3 regions of the Streptomyces sp. NPDC047917 genome follow, and region 1 is predicted to be linked to each of the others. Evidence: riboswitches for the same ligand, from Rfam matches in the RefSeq annotation. Region 1 holds a riboswitch; each other region holds the start of a gene.

Region 1 (4,246 bases):
CGGCCAGGGTGGAGCAGCTCATCACCACGGTCGCCGCCCATCTGCCGGACCTGGTCGACGCCTTCGCGCTGCCGCCGCAACTGCTCGCGGACTGGCCGATCGCGGGCGCCGACTACGTGGCCGCGTACGACGATCCGGGGGCTTTCTGGCAGACCGGCGGGGGTCGGGACGCGGTTCGGGACGAGCGGTGACGGCCATGACGAGGAAAGGAACAGTTGTCCGGGGCCGTCGGGTCAGAGAGACCGCCGGGGCTCTCGGTGTGCGTGTTGTCCTGCTGGCCTTCTGGGGTACGGCGTCCGTCCTGGCCCGGTGGTGCGGTGAGCGCGAGGAGCACGCTGCCGAATCGGTTCGGCACAAGGCGTAACTGGAGGCACTCCTCCCAGTTGATTCGGCGTCGGGACGGTGTCACCGCCGGCCCGACAGCCGGACCGAATGATGGAGAGAAAGCTGATGAGTGCGATTCACCCCAAGATCACCGACGTTCTGACACACACCTTCAAAGTGCCCGCCGCAGAGATCCACCCGGGCTCCACGATGGACAGCCTGGAGATGGACTCCCTCGCCGTCGCCGAGTTCGCCGTCCTCATCAGGGAGACGACCGGCGGCGACCGGGACTTCGACCAGCTCCCCAAGGACGCCACGCTGGCCGACATCAGCCGGTTCATGGACACGGCGGCCGGCGGCGCGCGGGTGGGCGGCGGGGCAGCGATGAGCAACGCCCGATGAACAGGCCGGCCGTCGCCGTCACCGGACTGGGCATGATCACCCCGGTCGGCAACGACACCGAATCCACCTGGCGGGGCGTGTGCGCGGGTGTGTCACCGGCCCGCACCGTCGCCGGGCTCGACGGATGCGCGATCGACTTCGCGTGCATGGTCGACGGCATCGACCTGGACGCCGCGATCGGCGGCCGTGCGTCCTTCCGCATGGGGAAGTACGTGAAACTCGCCGTCCTCGCCGCCCGCGAGGCGGTCACCGACGCCGGGCTCGACCCGGCGGGGTGGGAGGGCAGCAGGGTCGCGGTGGTCGTCGGCACCAGCAGCGGCGGCTCCGCCTCGCTGACCGAGCAGGCCGTCGTGCTCGACCGGCTCGGCGCCGGGGCCACCTCACCGTCGGGCATCCTGCTCACCATCCCGAACATGCCCGCCGCCGAGATCGCGATCCAGCTGCGGGCCACCGGACCCAGCCTGGCCCCGTGCACCGCCTGCTCGTCCGGCGCCACCGCACTGTCCGTCGCCCGCGACCTGCTGGTCACCGGGCAGTGCGACATCGCGATCGCCGGTGCCACCGAGTCGATCGTCTACCCGGCCGCCATGGCCGCGTTCGCCAGGTCCGGGGCGGGAGCCCGGCGCGACGGCGACCTGGCCGGACTGTGCCGGCCCTTCGCGGCCGACCGGGCCGGCCTGGTCATGGGCGAGGGCGCGGCCGTCATGGTGCTGGAACGGACGGACGACGCCCGGGCCCGGGACGCGGCCCCACGGGCGCTGCTCGCCGGCACCGGAGCCACCACCGACGCCCACCACCCCATCAGCCCGCATCCGTCGGGCGTGGTCGCCCAGGCGGCGGTGGAGGCCGCGCTGCGCGACGCGGGCTGGGCGGCCGAGGACGTCGAGCACGTCAACGCGCACGGCACGGCGACCCCGGTCAACGACGCCACCGAGGCCGCCCTGATCGCCCGGGTCTACCCGCACCGGCCACCCGTCACCGCGCCCAAGGGCGTACTGGGGCACTGCATGGGAGCGGCCGGAGCGATCGAGGCCGGACTCACCGTCCTCACGCTCCAGCGCGGAGTCGTACCACCGATCGCCAACCTGGACGCCCCGGCGCCCGAGTTCGACATCGACTGCGTCACCGAGCGACCTCTGCGGCGGCCCATCAGGCGCGCCGTCAGCCATTCCTTCGGATTCGGCGGCCACAACGCCGTACTCGCTCTTCAGCGTCCCTGAGAGCCGTTCCGCAGGCAGCAGGCAGGTGGTGCGACGGGAAAACAGCCCGGCGTACCACCGGCCACACCGGCCGTGAGCTGCACAGAGGCGCGTGATAGCTTGCCGGGGCCAGTCAAACTCCACCTAGGGGTCAGGGAATCCGGTGCGAATCCGGAACTGACGCGCAGCGGTGAGGGGGACGGGCGGGGCCACAGCCACTGGGAGCACCCTCGGGTGCCCGGGAAGGCGCTCCGTCCGGACGAACCCGAGTCCGAAGACCTGCTGGCATCCGCGACCCGGCACCGGGCCGCGGGACTCCGTACCACGGGCTCCGCGCATGAGCCCAGAGACGCAGAGGGACTCCGTGCCGTCCATAGCCAGCCCCGTCCGCACCGTCGCCCTGCTGTCCGCGGGACTGGTCCTGCTGACCGCCTGCGGAGGCGGAGCCGGTGACACCACCGCGAAACCGGGCCGCGCGGACGGATATCCGGTGACGCTGAAGAACTGCGGCCGTACCGTCACCGTCGACGCCGCGCCGCGCCGCGCCGTCTCGGTGGACCAGGGATCCACGGAGATCCTTCTCTCCCTCGGCCTCGCCGACCGGATGGCCGCCACCGCGACCTGGACCGACCCGGTGATGAAGGGCCTGGAGAAGGCCAACGACGAGGTGCCCAGGATCGCGGACAACCGGCCCTCCTCGGAGAAGGTCCTCGACCGCGAACCGGACTTCGTCAGCGCCTCGTTCGAATCGACACTCGCCAAGGGCGGCGTCGCACCCCGCGAACAGTTCGAATCGCTCGGCGTCCCCACCTATGTCTCGCCCGCCGACTGCGCCGGCAAGGACAACAGCGGCGGCGGCGACGGAGCCCGCACCGCACCGCTCACCATGGACAGCGTCTACGGCGAAGTGCGCGACCTGGCCAAGGTGTTCGGCGTACCGGAGCGCGGCGACTCGCTCGTGGCCGCACTGCGCGAACGGGTGAAGAAGGCGACCGAGGGCATCGACGCCTCCGGCACCACCCTCCTGTACTGGTTCTCCGACTCCAAGGCCCCCTACCTGGCGGGCTGCTGCGGAGCCCCCGGAATCATCACCGGAGAACTCGGCGCGAAGAACGTCTTCGACGACACCCACGAGGAATGGCCCCAGATCAGCTGGGAGACCGTCGCGGACCGCAACCCCGACGTCCTGGTCATCGGCGACCTGACCCGTAAGGCCCAGACCGCCGAGAGCGCCGCGAAGAAGATCGAGTTCCTGGAGTCCAACCCCGCCACGAAGAACATGGACGCCGTCAGGCACAAGCGGTACGTCCTGTTGAGCGGCCAGGCCATGAACCCGTCCGTCCGGACGGTCGAGGGCGTCGAACGTGTCGCCGCCGGACTGCGCGGGTTCGGGCTCGCGCGGTGACGCCGACCGAACGCGGCACGACGGTGACCGCGCCACCGGCCGTCGTCGCACCGGTGGGCGTCACGAAGGGCGTACGACGGCTGCGCGGCGGGGTCCTGTGGGCCTGCGGCCTCGCGCTGCTCCTCGGCTCCGTCGCGGTCGCCGTCACCATCGGACCCGCCCGCATCTCGGTGGGCGACGTCTGGTCCGCGGTGGCCGCCCACCTCGGCGGGGGCCAGTCGCGGCTCTCCCCTATCCGGGACGGCATCATCTGGAACCTGCGCATGCCGCGCACCCTGCTCGCCGCGGTGTGCGGCGCCGGGCTCGCGGTCTGCGGCACCGTCATGCAGTCCCTGCTCCGCAACCCGCTCGCCGACCCGTTCGTCCTCGGCGTCTCCTCCGGCGCGTCCACCGGCGCGGTCGTGGTCGTCGTCCTCGGTGTCGGCGGGGGAGCCTTGTCGATCTCGACCGGCGCGTTCATCGGGGCGCTGTGCTCGTTCGCCCTGGTGCTGCTGCTCAGCCACACCCTGGGCGGCACGACGGACCGGGTGGTGCTCTCCGGTGTCGCGGCCATGCAGCTGTTCTCCGCGCTCACCTCCTTCGTCGTGATGACCGCCGCCGACGCGGAGCAGACCCGCGGGGTGCTGTTCTGGCTGCTCGGCTCGCTCAGCGGGGTCGGCTGGACCGATGTGTGGGTCTGCGCCGCCGTGCTCGCCGTGACCCTGCTGATCTGCCTGGGCCACGCCCGTACGCTCGACGCCTTCGCGTTCGGCCAGGACGCCGCCGCCACCCTCGGCGTCGATGTCGCGCGTACCCGGATCGTGCTGCTGTGCACGACCGCGCTGCTGACCGCCGCGCTGGTCAGCTCGGCCGGTGCCATCGGCTTCGTCGGTCTGGTGCTGCCGCACGCCGCCCGTGCCCTCGCCGGTTCCGGCCA
Region 2 (4,246 bases), on a different contig from region 1:
GAGCGGAACCAGTAGACGTACGCGAACGCGCCGTAGAAGAACAGCCCCTCGATGCACGCCGCGAAGCAGATCAGGTTCAGCAGGAAGCGGCGGCGGTCGGCCTTCGTCTCCAGCCGGTCGATCTTCTCGACCGAGTCCATCCACTTGAAGCAGAACTGCGCCTTCTCACGGATCGACGGGATCTCCTCGACCGCGTCGAACGCCGCCGCCCGGTCGTCCGGGTCGGGCAGGTAGGTGTCCAGCAGCGTCAGATAGAACTGGACGTGCACGGCCTCCTCGAAGAGCTGCCGCGACAGATACAGCCGCGCCTCGGGGGAGTTGATGTGCTTGTACAGCGTCAGCACGAGGTTGTTGGAGACGATCGAGTCACCCGTCGCGAAGAACGCGACCAGCCGGCCGATCATGTGCTGCTCGCCGGGGGACAGCTTGGCGAGGTCGGCGACGTCGGAGTGCAGGTCGACCTCCTCCACCGTCCAGGTGTTCTTGATCGCGTCCCGGTAGCGCTCGTAGAAGTCCGGGTAGCGCATCGGCCGCAGCGTCAGTTCGAACCCCGGGTCGAGCAGGTTCTTGTTCTCGGATGTGCTCATTACTGGCAGGCCTCGCAGGACTCGGGGTTTTCGAGGGAGCAGGCGATCGCGTCCGCGTCGGGCGCCGACGCCTGCTGTACGGGAATGGGGGCGGTGGCCGCGGTCTGGCCGGAGGCGGCGCGGGCGATCCGGGTCGCCGGGCGTGAACGCAGGTAGTACGTCGTCTTCAGCCCCTGCTTCCAGGCGTACGCGTACATCGAGGAGAGCTTGCCGATCGTCGGCGTCTCCAGGAACAGGTTCAGCGACTGGCTCTGGTCCAGGAACGGCGTACGGGCCGCCGCCATGTCGATCAGGCCGCGCTGCGGGATCTCCCACGCGGTGCGGTACAGCGCCCGCACGTCCTCGGGGATCCAGGCGAAGCCCTGCACCGAGCCGCTGGCCTCGCGCAGCGCCTCACGGGTGCGCGCGTCCCACACGCCGAGCTTCTTCAGCTCGTCCACCAGATAGGCGTTGACCTGGAGGAACTCACCGCTGAGCGTCTCGCGCTTGAAGAGGTTGGAGACCTGCGGCTCGATGCACTCGTACACGCCCGCGATCGAGGCGATCGTCGCCGTCGGCGCGATGGCCAGCAGCAGCGAGTTGCGCATCCCGCTCTTCGCGACCCGGGCGCGCAGCGCGTCCCAGCGCTCCGGCCAGTTCAGCGCGGTGTCGTAGTGGTCGGGGTGCAGCACCCCGCGCGACGCCCGCGTCCGCGACCAGGCCGGCAGCGGGCCCGAGCGCTCGGCGAGCTCGCAGGACGCCTCGTACGCGGCGAGCATGATCCGCTCGGAGATCTTCGTGGACAGCGCCCGCGCCTCGGGGGAGTCGAAGGGCAGCCGCAGCTGGAAGAAGACGTCCTGGAGGCCCATGGCGCCCAGGCCCACGGGGCGCCACTTCGCGTTGGAGCGGCCGGCCTGCTCGGTCGGGTAGAAGTTGATGTCGACGACCCGGTCGAGGAAGGTCACGGCGGTGCGGACGGTGGCGTCCAGCCGCTCCCAGTCGATCCCGCCGTCGGCGACGAACGCGCCGAGGTTGACCGAGCCCAGGTTGCAGACCGCCGTCTCGCCGTCGTCGGTGACTTCGAGGATCTCGGTGCACAGATTCGACGAGTGGACGACGCTGCCCGGCTCGGCGGTCTGGTTCGCGGTCCGGTTGGAGGCGTCCTTGAACGTCATCCAGCCCTGGCCGGTCTGCGCGAGGGTGCGCATCATCCGGCCGTACAGCTCGCGCGCCGGCATCGACTTGCGGGCCAGGCCCCTGGCCTCGGCCGCCCGGTACGCGGCGTCGAACTCGTCGCCCCACAGGTCGACCAGCCCGGGCACGTCGGCGGGCGAGAACAGCGACCAGTCGCCGTCCGCGTCGACCCGGCGCATGAACTCGTCCGGGATCCAGTGCGCCAGGTTGAGGTTGTGGGTACGCCGCTGGTCCTCACCCGTGTTGTCGCGCAGCTCCAGGAACTCCTCGATGTCCGCGTGCCAGGTCTCCAGGTAGATGGCGGCGGCGCCCTTGCGGCGGCCCCCCTGGTTGACCGCGGCGACGGAGGCGTCGAGCGTCTTCAGGAACGGCACGATGCCGTTGGAGTGCCCGTTGGTGCCCCGGATCAGCGAACCGCGGGAGCGGATGCGGGAGTACGACAGACCGATGCCGCCCGCGTGCTTCGAGAGCCGCGCCACCTGGTGGTAGCGGTCGTAGATCGAGTCGAGCTCGTCCAGCGGGGAGTCCAGCAGGTAGCAGGAGGACATCTGCGGGTGCCGGGTACCGGAGTTGAAGAGGGTGGGGGAGGACGGCAGGTAGTCGAGCCGGCTCATCAGCCCGTACAGCGCCGCCACCTCGTCCACGGCCCGCTGCGACTCGTCCTCGGCCAGCCCGGCCGCGACCCGCAGCATGAAGTGCTGGGGCGTCTCGACGACCTGACGGGTGTGCGGGTGGCGCAGCAGGTACCGGCTGTGCAGGGTCCGCAGCCCGAAGTAGCCGAAGCGGTCGTCCGCGCCGTCGGCGAGCGAGCGTGCCACCAGCGCGTCGAGGGCGGCCGCGTGGGTGGCGACGAACGCGGCGGTACGGTCCGCGATCAGGCCCTCGCGGTGGCCGACGGCGACCGAGGCGGAGAAGGAGACCGCGCCCTGGCCGGCCGCCTCGTCCGCGATGGCGAGGGTCAGCAGCCGGGCGGCGAGCCGGGAGTAGGCGGGGTCCTCGGAGATCAGCCCCGCGGCGGCCTCGGTCGCCAGCGACCGCAGCTCGGCCTCGTCCGCGCGGGCGCTGCGGCCACGCAGCGCGGCGGCGGCGACCCGGCCGGGGTCGGTGTCGGGCAGATCGGCGGTCAGGTCGGTCAGGGTCCGCAGCAGTGCGGTTCCCGGTCCGTCCTGTGCGGCGGCCTCGGACTCGGCTGCTGCGGACACGGCGACTGAAGCCGGATCGGCTGGCGCGATGGTCACGTGGTGCTCTCCCTCGCTCGGCTCGGGGCCGGCGGGGAACGGGGCAGCCCTGCGCGAGCACACCCGGGACAGGGCAGCACTCCGCACGGCGTCCACCGGCCCAACCGCGAGGCCCGGACGTCTGGGCATCCGGTTCGGTCGAGCCGGATGCGCTGCCGGCAGGTCATCGGACTGACTCGGGGGTGCACAAAAGCGCACTGAATACACCGTTGCGGGACAGTTCCGGATTCGCACCGGATTCCCCTGCGGCGACAGCGAGGACGAGCATACATGTGGGGGCTGCCCGATGAGGCAGCCCCCACATGTTGTGTCGTGCGTTCGAGTCGGGCCCACAGAACGGGCCGTGCGGCCCGTTCCCGGACCGTCCGGCCGGATCACGCCGACGGCCCGCCGCGCCCCGTTGCAGGGGGCTCGACGGGCCGCCGGAAGGCCGTGGGCGACGGTCGTCAGTGGCCGCCCGGAGCCCCCGCGGTGGCCGGCGGGAGCTCGGTGGCGACACCCGGGTCGCCCGCGTCGGCGGTGTAGTCGGACGGGGCGGTCTCGTCGATCCCGGCGGGTGCCTTCAGGGCGTTCAGGACGAAGGTCAGCACCACCGCCACGACCACGTTCAGCACGAACGCGGTGAGTCCGATGTAGCCGATCTCGCCGATCCCCGGGATCTCCTTGGACGAGCCGCCGAAGTGCGCCTGGGTCGGGCTGGCGACCCCGTACGCGGCCACCGTCCCGTACACCATGCCGACCGCCCAGCCCGCGAGCAGCGCCCAGCGGTGGAACCAGCGGGTGAACAGGCCGCCGACCAGGGCCGGCATGGTCTGGAGGATCCAGATGCCGCCGAGCAGCTGGAAGTTGATCGCGACCGTCTTGTCCATGGTGAGGACGAAGGCCAGCGCGCCGACCTTGACCAGCAGCGACACCAGCTTGGAGACCTTGGTCTCCTGCTCCGGGGTCGCGTCCGGCTTCAGGAAGTCCTTGTAGATGTTGCGGGTGAACAGGTTGGCCGCGGCGATCGACATGATCGCGGCGGGCACCAGCGCGCCGATGCCGATGGCGGCGAACGCGACGCCCGCGAACCAGTCCGGGAACATGTTCTCGAACAGCTGCGGAATGGCCAGCTGGCCGTTGTCCACCTTGATCCCGGCGGCGATGGCCATGAAGCCGAGCAGCGCCAGCAGACCCAGCATCAGCGAATACAGCGGCAGGATCGTGGTGTTGCGCCGGATCACGTTGCGGCTGCGGCTGGAGAGCGTC
Region 3 (4,246 bases), on a different contig from region 1:
TCGACGCGGCCACCGCGATCGAACGCTCCAACGCGCCTTCCAGGACCGGCAGTCCGATCTGGAGGACCGCCTTGATGCCACCGGTCGGACGGCCCCGCAGCCGCCGTGCGGTGCGCAGCCGCACCACATCGGCGACCATGTTCGGCGCGAACGTCATCGCGACGACGACCGCGACGCCCGCCTCGTACAGCGCACCGGGCAGCGACTTCAGCAGCCGGGCCGGGTTGGCGAGCGAGTTCGCCGCACCGATACAGATCAGCAGGGCGGCCAGCTTCGCCCCGTCGTACAGCGCGAAGACCAACTGCTCGGTGGTGACCCGGCCACCGAGCCTGACCCCCTGCGCCCAGTCGGGCAGCGGCACCTCGGGGAGCGTGAACACCGTGTGCGTACCGGGGATCGGGGAACCCAGGAACACGGAGAAGACCAGCCGCACGGCGACGACGAACAACCCGATCCGGATGAACGCCCCGTACGAACGGGCCCACGGCGCGTCCGTACGGCGCGCGGCCACGACGTATCCGGCCACCCCCACCAGCAGCCCGAGCAGCAGCGGATTGGTGGTCCGGGACGCGGCGGTTGCCAGGCCGAGCGCCCACAGCCACCAGGCCCCGGCGGGCACGGCGTTGCTGCGGGTCGCCTCGGGAGCGCGCAGCGGACGACGCCGTGCCGGGGCGGCGGAGCGGGTCCGGGCGGTCATCCGCGGCGGCGGCGGGCCTGCACGACCGCGGCGATGCCGAGGAGGAGCACGGCGCCCACCCCGACGAGCACCCCGGCGGACGGGCCGCCGCCGGAACCGCCCGAGGTGCTGGCGGCCGCGGATCCGGCCGGTGACGCGGGGACGGACGCGGACGGGCCGGGCGTGCCGTTGCCGCCATCGCCGCCGCCGTTCCCGTCGTCGGAGACCTGTTCGCCGCAGCCCGAGCCCGGGTAGCCGGAGATGGCGCAGAGCATCGCGTCACTGTTGTAGCGCAGCGGCTTCGCCACCGAGGCGAGCGCCTCCGCGGCGCTGGCGTCCGGTGCGACCCGCGCGCACGCGGTGCGCGGCGCGGGCGGTGTCTCACCCGCCGGGGCGTCCGCCGCCGTGCCCGGGTCGATGACGAGCGCGATCCGCTTGGTGCCGTCCTCGGCCGGGGTGTCCGCGCAGATCTTCGTGAACTCGGCTGCGCGGCGCGGCTTCGCCGAGTCCTGGGAGTCCTCGCTGACCGAGAACCGGAAGCCCTGCACCGCCCCGTCGTCCGGCCGGACGAGCGACGGGCCCTGGGTGGCGTACGTCCAGCCGGAGCCGGAGCCCTCCCAGAACGACCAGTACCGGTACCCGGCCGCCTGGGCCGGCCCCGCGCCGAGCACGGCCAGGACGGCACCCAGGACCACCAGCAGCGCGGTGGTCCGCCCCGCGCGCCTCACGGCTGCCTGTTCTTCCGGCGACCGCTGGTCAGGAAGAACGCGATGGCCGCGAGGACGAGGGCGATGCCGATGTACCACCACACGCCCCCGATCACGTCGTCGCCGCTGTGGACCTGGTCCTTCTCCGTGGCCTCGTACCCGGTGTCGGCGGACGGGTCGGGCGTCACGACGGAGGCGGGCTCGGGGCCGGCCGCGTTGAGCCGGGCGACCAGGTCGACGCCGCCGAAGTCCCGGGCGTCGTCGCCGGTCGCGTGGGCGGCCAGGATCAGCTGGGCGTAGGCGGCGGGGCCGTTCTGGCCGGCCCAGTCCGCGGAGTTCTTCTTCAGCCAGTCGACGGCTCCGGCCGCCTTGTCCTGGTGGCCGGCCGCGGAGAGCGCGACGACCGCGTCGGCGGTGTTGCCGAAGTCGGGCTGCGGGGTGGTGTCGGTGGCACCGGGCATCGGCGCCAGGTTCAGGTGGCCGCTGCCGGCGAGGGCGCCGGTGAGGTAGTGGGCGCCGTTCTGGGCGGCCTGCTCGGGCGTGAGCGCGGAACCGGACCGGCAGGTGGGCGCCTTGCCCGCGGCGTTGTTCCCGACCGCCAGGGCCTTGCCCATCGTGCCGAGCACGGCGGCCGCGGTGGCGTCCGCGTTCGCGGCGAGCCCGCCCTTCTTGTCGGGCTGGTAGGCGAACGCGCCGCCGTCCTTGCCGCCGCACGGGACGGCGAGGGCGAGCAGCGGATCGTAGGGGGTCTTGCCACCGGGGGTCGTGATGTCCGCGAGCCGCTGCCCCTGACGGGCCAGGGCGCCGATCACCAGAGAGGTGGAGTTGGCGTCACTGGGCGCGCCCGCGGTGTAGCCCCAGCCGCCGTCCTCGTTCTGTACGGACTTCAGCCAGCGCACCGAGTTGTTCACGGTCTCGCGGTGCCCGCCGACCTCCACCAGCGCCTGGGCGGCGGCCGCGGTGGCATTGGTGTCCCGCACCGTCCTGGCGTCGCACGGCTTGGTGGTATCGGGCCGGTACGCGGCGTAGGAGCCGTCGGCGCACTGCTGGCCGATCAGCCAGTCCACCGACTTCGCGGCCGGGGTGACCCCTTCGAGCCGCTGCGCGAGGAAGGCCAGCGACTGCCGCCACACCCCGTCGTAGGTGGGGTCCTTCGTGCCGTACAGCCCGGACGGCAGCGCGACGGACGGCGAGGGCGAGGGGGACGGCGCTGCCACCGCGGCCGGCGCAGCGGCCGCGCAGAGCACGGCGGCGGTGGCGGCGAGCGTTGCTGCGCTGCGACGTACGGTCATGGCGGGCGGGGGCCTCTCCTGCGGGGTGAACCGGGCACAGGCACGCTCAGGCACCAGGCTCCGACCCCGTGTACCTCGACGGTGCCGACCACCGGGGGATCCGGTGGTCCGAGCCGGTCACGACCGCGGACAGGGCATTCCGACTCACCGCCTGCGAAGACGGTTCACGGCTGCGTGGTCAGTGCCGGATTCGCACCGGCTTCCCCCTGAACGGGCATGATGACGACCCGCACACTCTACCGGGCGGCACCGACCGGACTCCGGGCCGGGAGGAGCGCCCCGTACGTGTCACTGCTCACGTACGCGCCTCTGTTCCCCTGCGCGCCACCGCCCACGTAAGCGAGACCACACCCCCCACTCGCCCCCCCACTCACACCACGCACACCGCTCCACCGCTCACACCGCGATGTATGTCACCGGCTCGCTTCCCGGCACCGCCTCCGCGCGCCCGAGCTTCACCAGCCGCCGCAGATGCGCCTCCGCCTCCGAGACGGCGATGTTCCGGGAGCCGTGCGGGATCTGCTCCCACGGCCGGTTCCACTCCATCCGCTCGGCCAGCTCCCACGGTGTCAGCGGCTCCGCCAGCAGCCCGAGCAGCCCGGTCAGCCGCTCCTCGTGATGCCCGAGCAGCTCCCGCACGCGCCCCGCCGCATCGGTGAAGGCGTACTGATGCGCGGGCAGCACCTCGGCGGCCCCGAGCCTGCCGATCCGCTCCAGCGAGTCGAGGTAGTCACCGAGGGGGTCGGTGGCCGTGGCGTCGTCCGGGTCCTCGTACAGCCCGATGTGCGGACTGATCCCCGGCAGCAGATGGTCCCCCGAGAAGAGCCGTCCCCGCCCCGGCAGATTGCCCGGGTGCTTCTCCTCCAGGTGCAGGCACACATGTCCGGGCGTGTGCCCCGGTGTCCAGATCGCCCGCAGTTTGCGCCCCGCCAGGTCGAGCAGCTCACCGGGCACGATCTCCCGGTCCGGAAGCGCGGCCCGCAGCCCCGGCAGCGTCCGCATCCTGCCCCCGCCGGCCGCGGCGACCCGCAACGGCGCGAGGTGCTCCTCGGGCGCCCCGACCGCGGTGAGCTTGGCCGCGAGATACGTCAGCCACCTGCCGGGTTCGGACTCCCGGGTGCGGCGCACGATCGCGGTGTCCGCCGCGTGCATGGCGATCCAGGCCCCGGAGGCCTCGCGCACCTGCCCGGAGAGCCCGTGGTGGTCGGGGTGGTGGTGGGTGATGACCACACCGTGGATGTCGGCCATCTCCGTACCGACGGCGGCGAGTCCGGCGTTGAGCGTGTCCCAGGCCTCGGGATCGTCCCACCCGGTGTCGATCAGCACCGGACCCCGATCGGTGTCCAGGACGTGTACGAGGGTGTGGCCGAGCGGATTGTCCGGGATGGGCACCTTGATGCTGTGCACGCCCCCGCCGTGGTCGGTCACCTGCGTCATGAGGTCCCCATCTCTCTGGACGGCGTACGGCTTCGCGGCTCCGGTGCGACGCCCCCACTGTAACGAGAACTTGTTCCAGTAGTAGCCCCGGTCGACCATCTCGTTCTGGCGTACCTGCCCAGCCGGACGATCAC

What was found. A riboswitch is a leader RNA that binds a small molecule or an ion and turns the genes downstream of it on or off. The one in region 1 is predicted to bind cobalamin.
Region 2: it holds a riboswitch for cobalamin, as region 1 does, so the genes downstream of both, ACGF8B_RS05585 (ribonucleoside-diphosphate reductase subunit alpha) here and ACGF8B_RS32005 (ABC transporter substrate-binding protein) in region 1, are expected to answer to the same signal.
Region 3: it holds a riboswitch for cobalamin, as region 1 does, so the genes downstream of both, ACGF8B_RS29010 (prenyltransferase/squalene oxidase repeat-containing protein) here and ACGF8B_RS32005 (ABC transporter substrate-binding protein) in region 1, are expected to answer to the same signal.

The regions. Positions count from the first base shown of each region.
Region 1 covers NZ_JBIDCA010000014.1:193,447-197,692, forward strand. Annotated here, with positions in the region: gene ACGF8B_RS31990 (acyl-CoA dehydrogenase) at 1-191, shown strand, start outside; gene ACGF8B_RS31995 (acyl carrier protein) at 451-726, shown strand; gene ACGF8B_RS32000 (beta-ketoacyl-[acyl-carrier-protein] synthase family protein) at 723-1,946, shown strand; cobalamin riboswitch at 2,039-2,227, shown strand; gene ACGF8B_RS32005 (ABC transporter substrate-binding protein) at 2,263-3,330, shown strand; gene ACGF8B_RS32010 (FecCD family ABC transporter permease) at 3,327-4,246, shown strand, end outside.
Region 2 covers NZ_JBIDCA010000002.1:420,828-425,073, forward strand. Annotated here, with positions in the region: gene ACGF8B_RS05580 (ribonucleotide-diphosphate reductase subunit beta) at 1-587, opposite strand, end outside; gene ACGF8B_RS05585 (ribonucleoside-diphosphate reductase subunit alpha) at 587-2,998, opposite strand; cobalamin riboswitch at 3,138-3,279, opposite strand; gene mctP (monocarboxylate uptake permease MctP) at 3,445-4,246, opposite strand, start outside.
Region 3 covers NZ_JBIDCA010000012.1:257,249-261,494, forward strand. Annotated here, with positions in the region: gene ACGF8B_RS29000 (energy-coupling factor transporter transmembrane component T) at 1-697, opposite strand, end outside; gene ACGF8B_RS29005 (SCO2322 family protein) at 694-1,404, opposite strand; gene ACGF8B_RS29010 (prenyltransferase/squalene oxidase repeat-containing protein) at 1,401-2,675, opposite strand; cobalamin riboswitch at 2,786-2,921, opposite strand; gene ACGF8B_RS29015 (MBL fold metallo-hydrolase) at 3,072-4,112, opposite strand; gene ACGF8B_RS29020 (NUDIX domain-containing protein) at 4,243-4,246, opposite strand, start outside.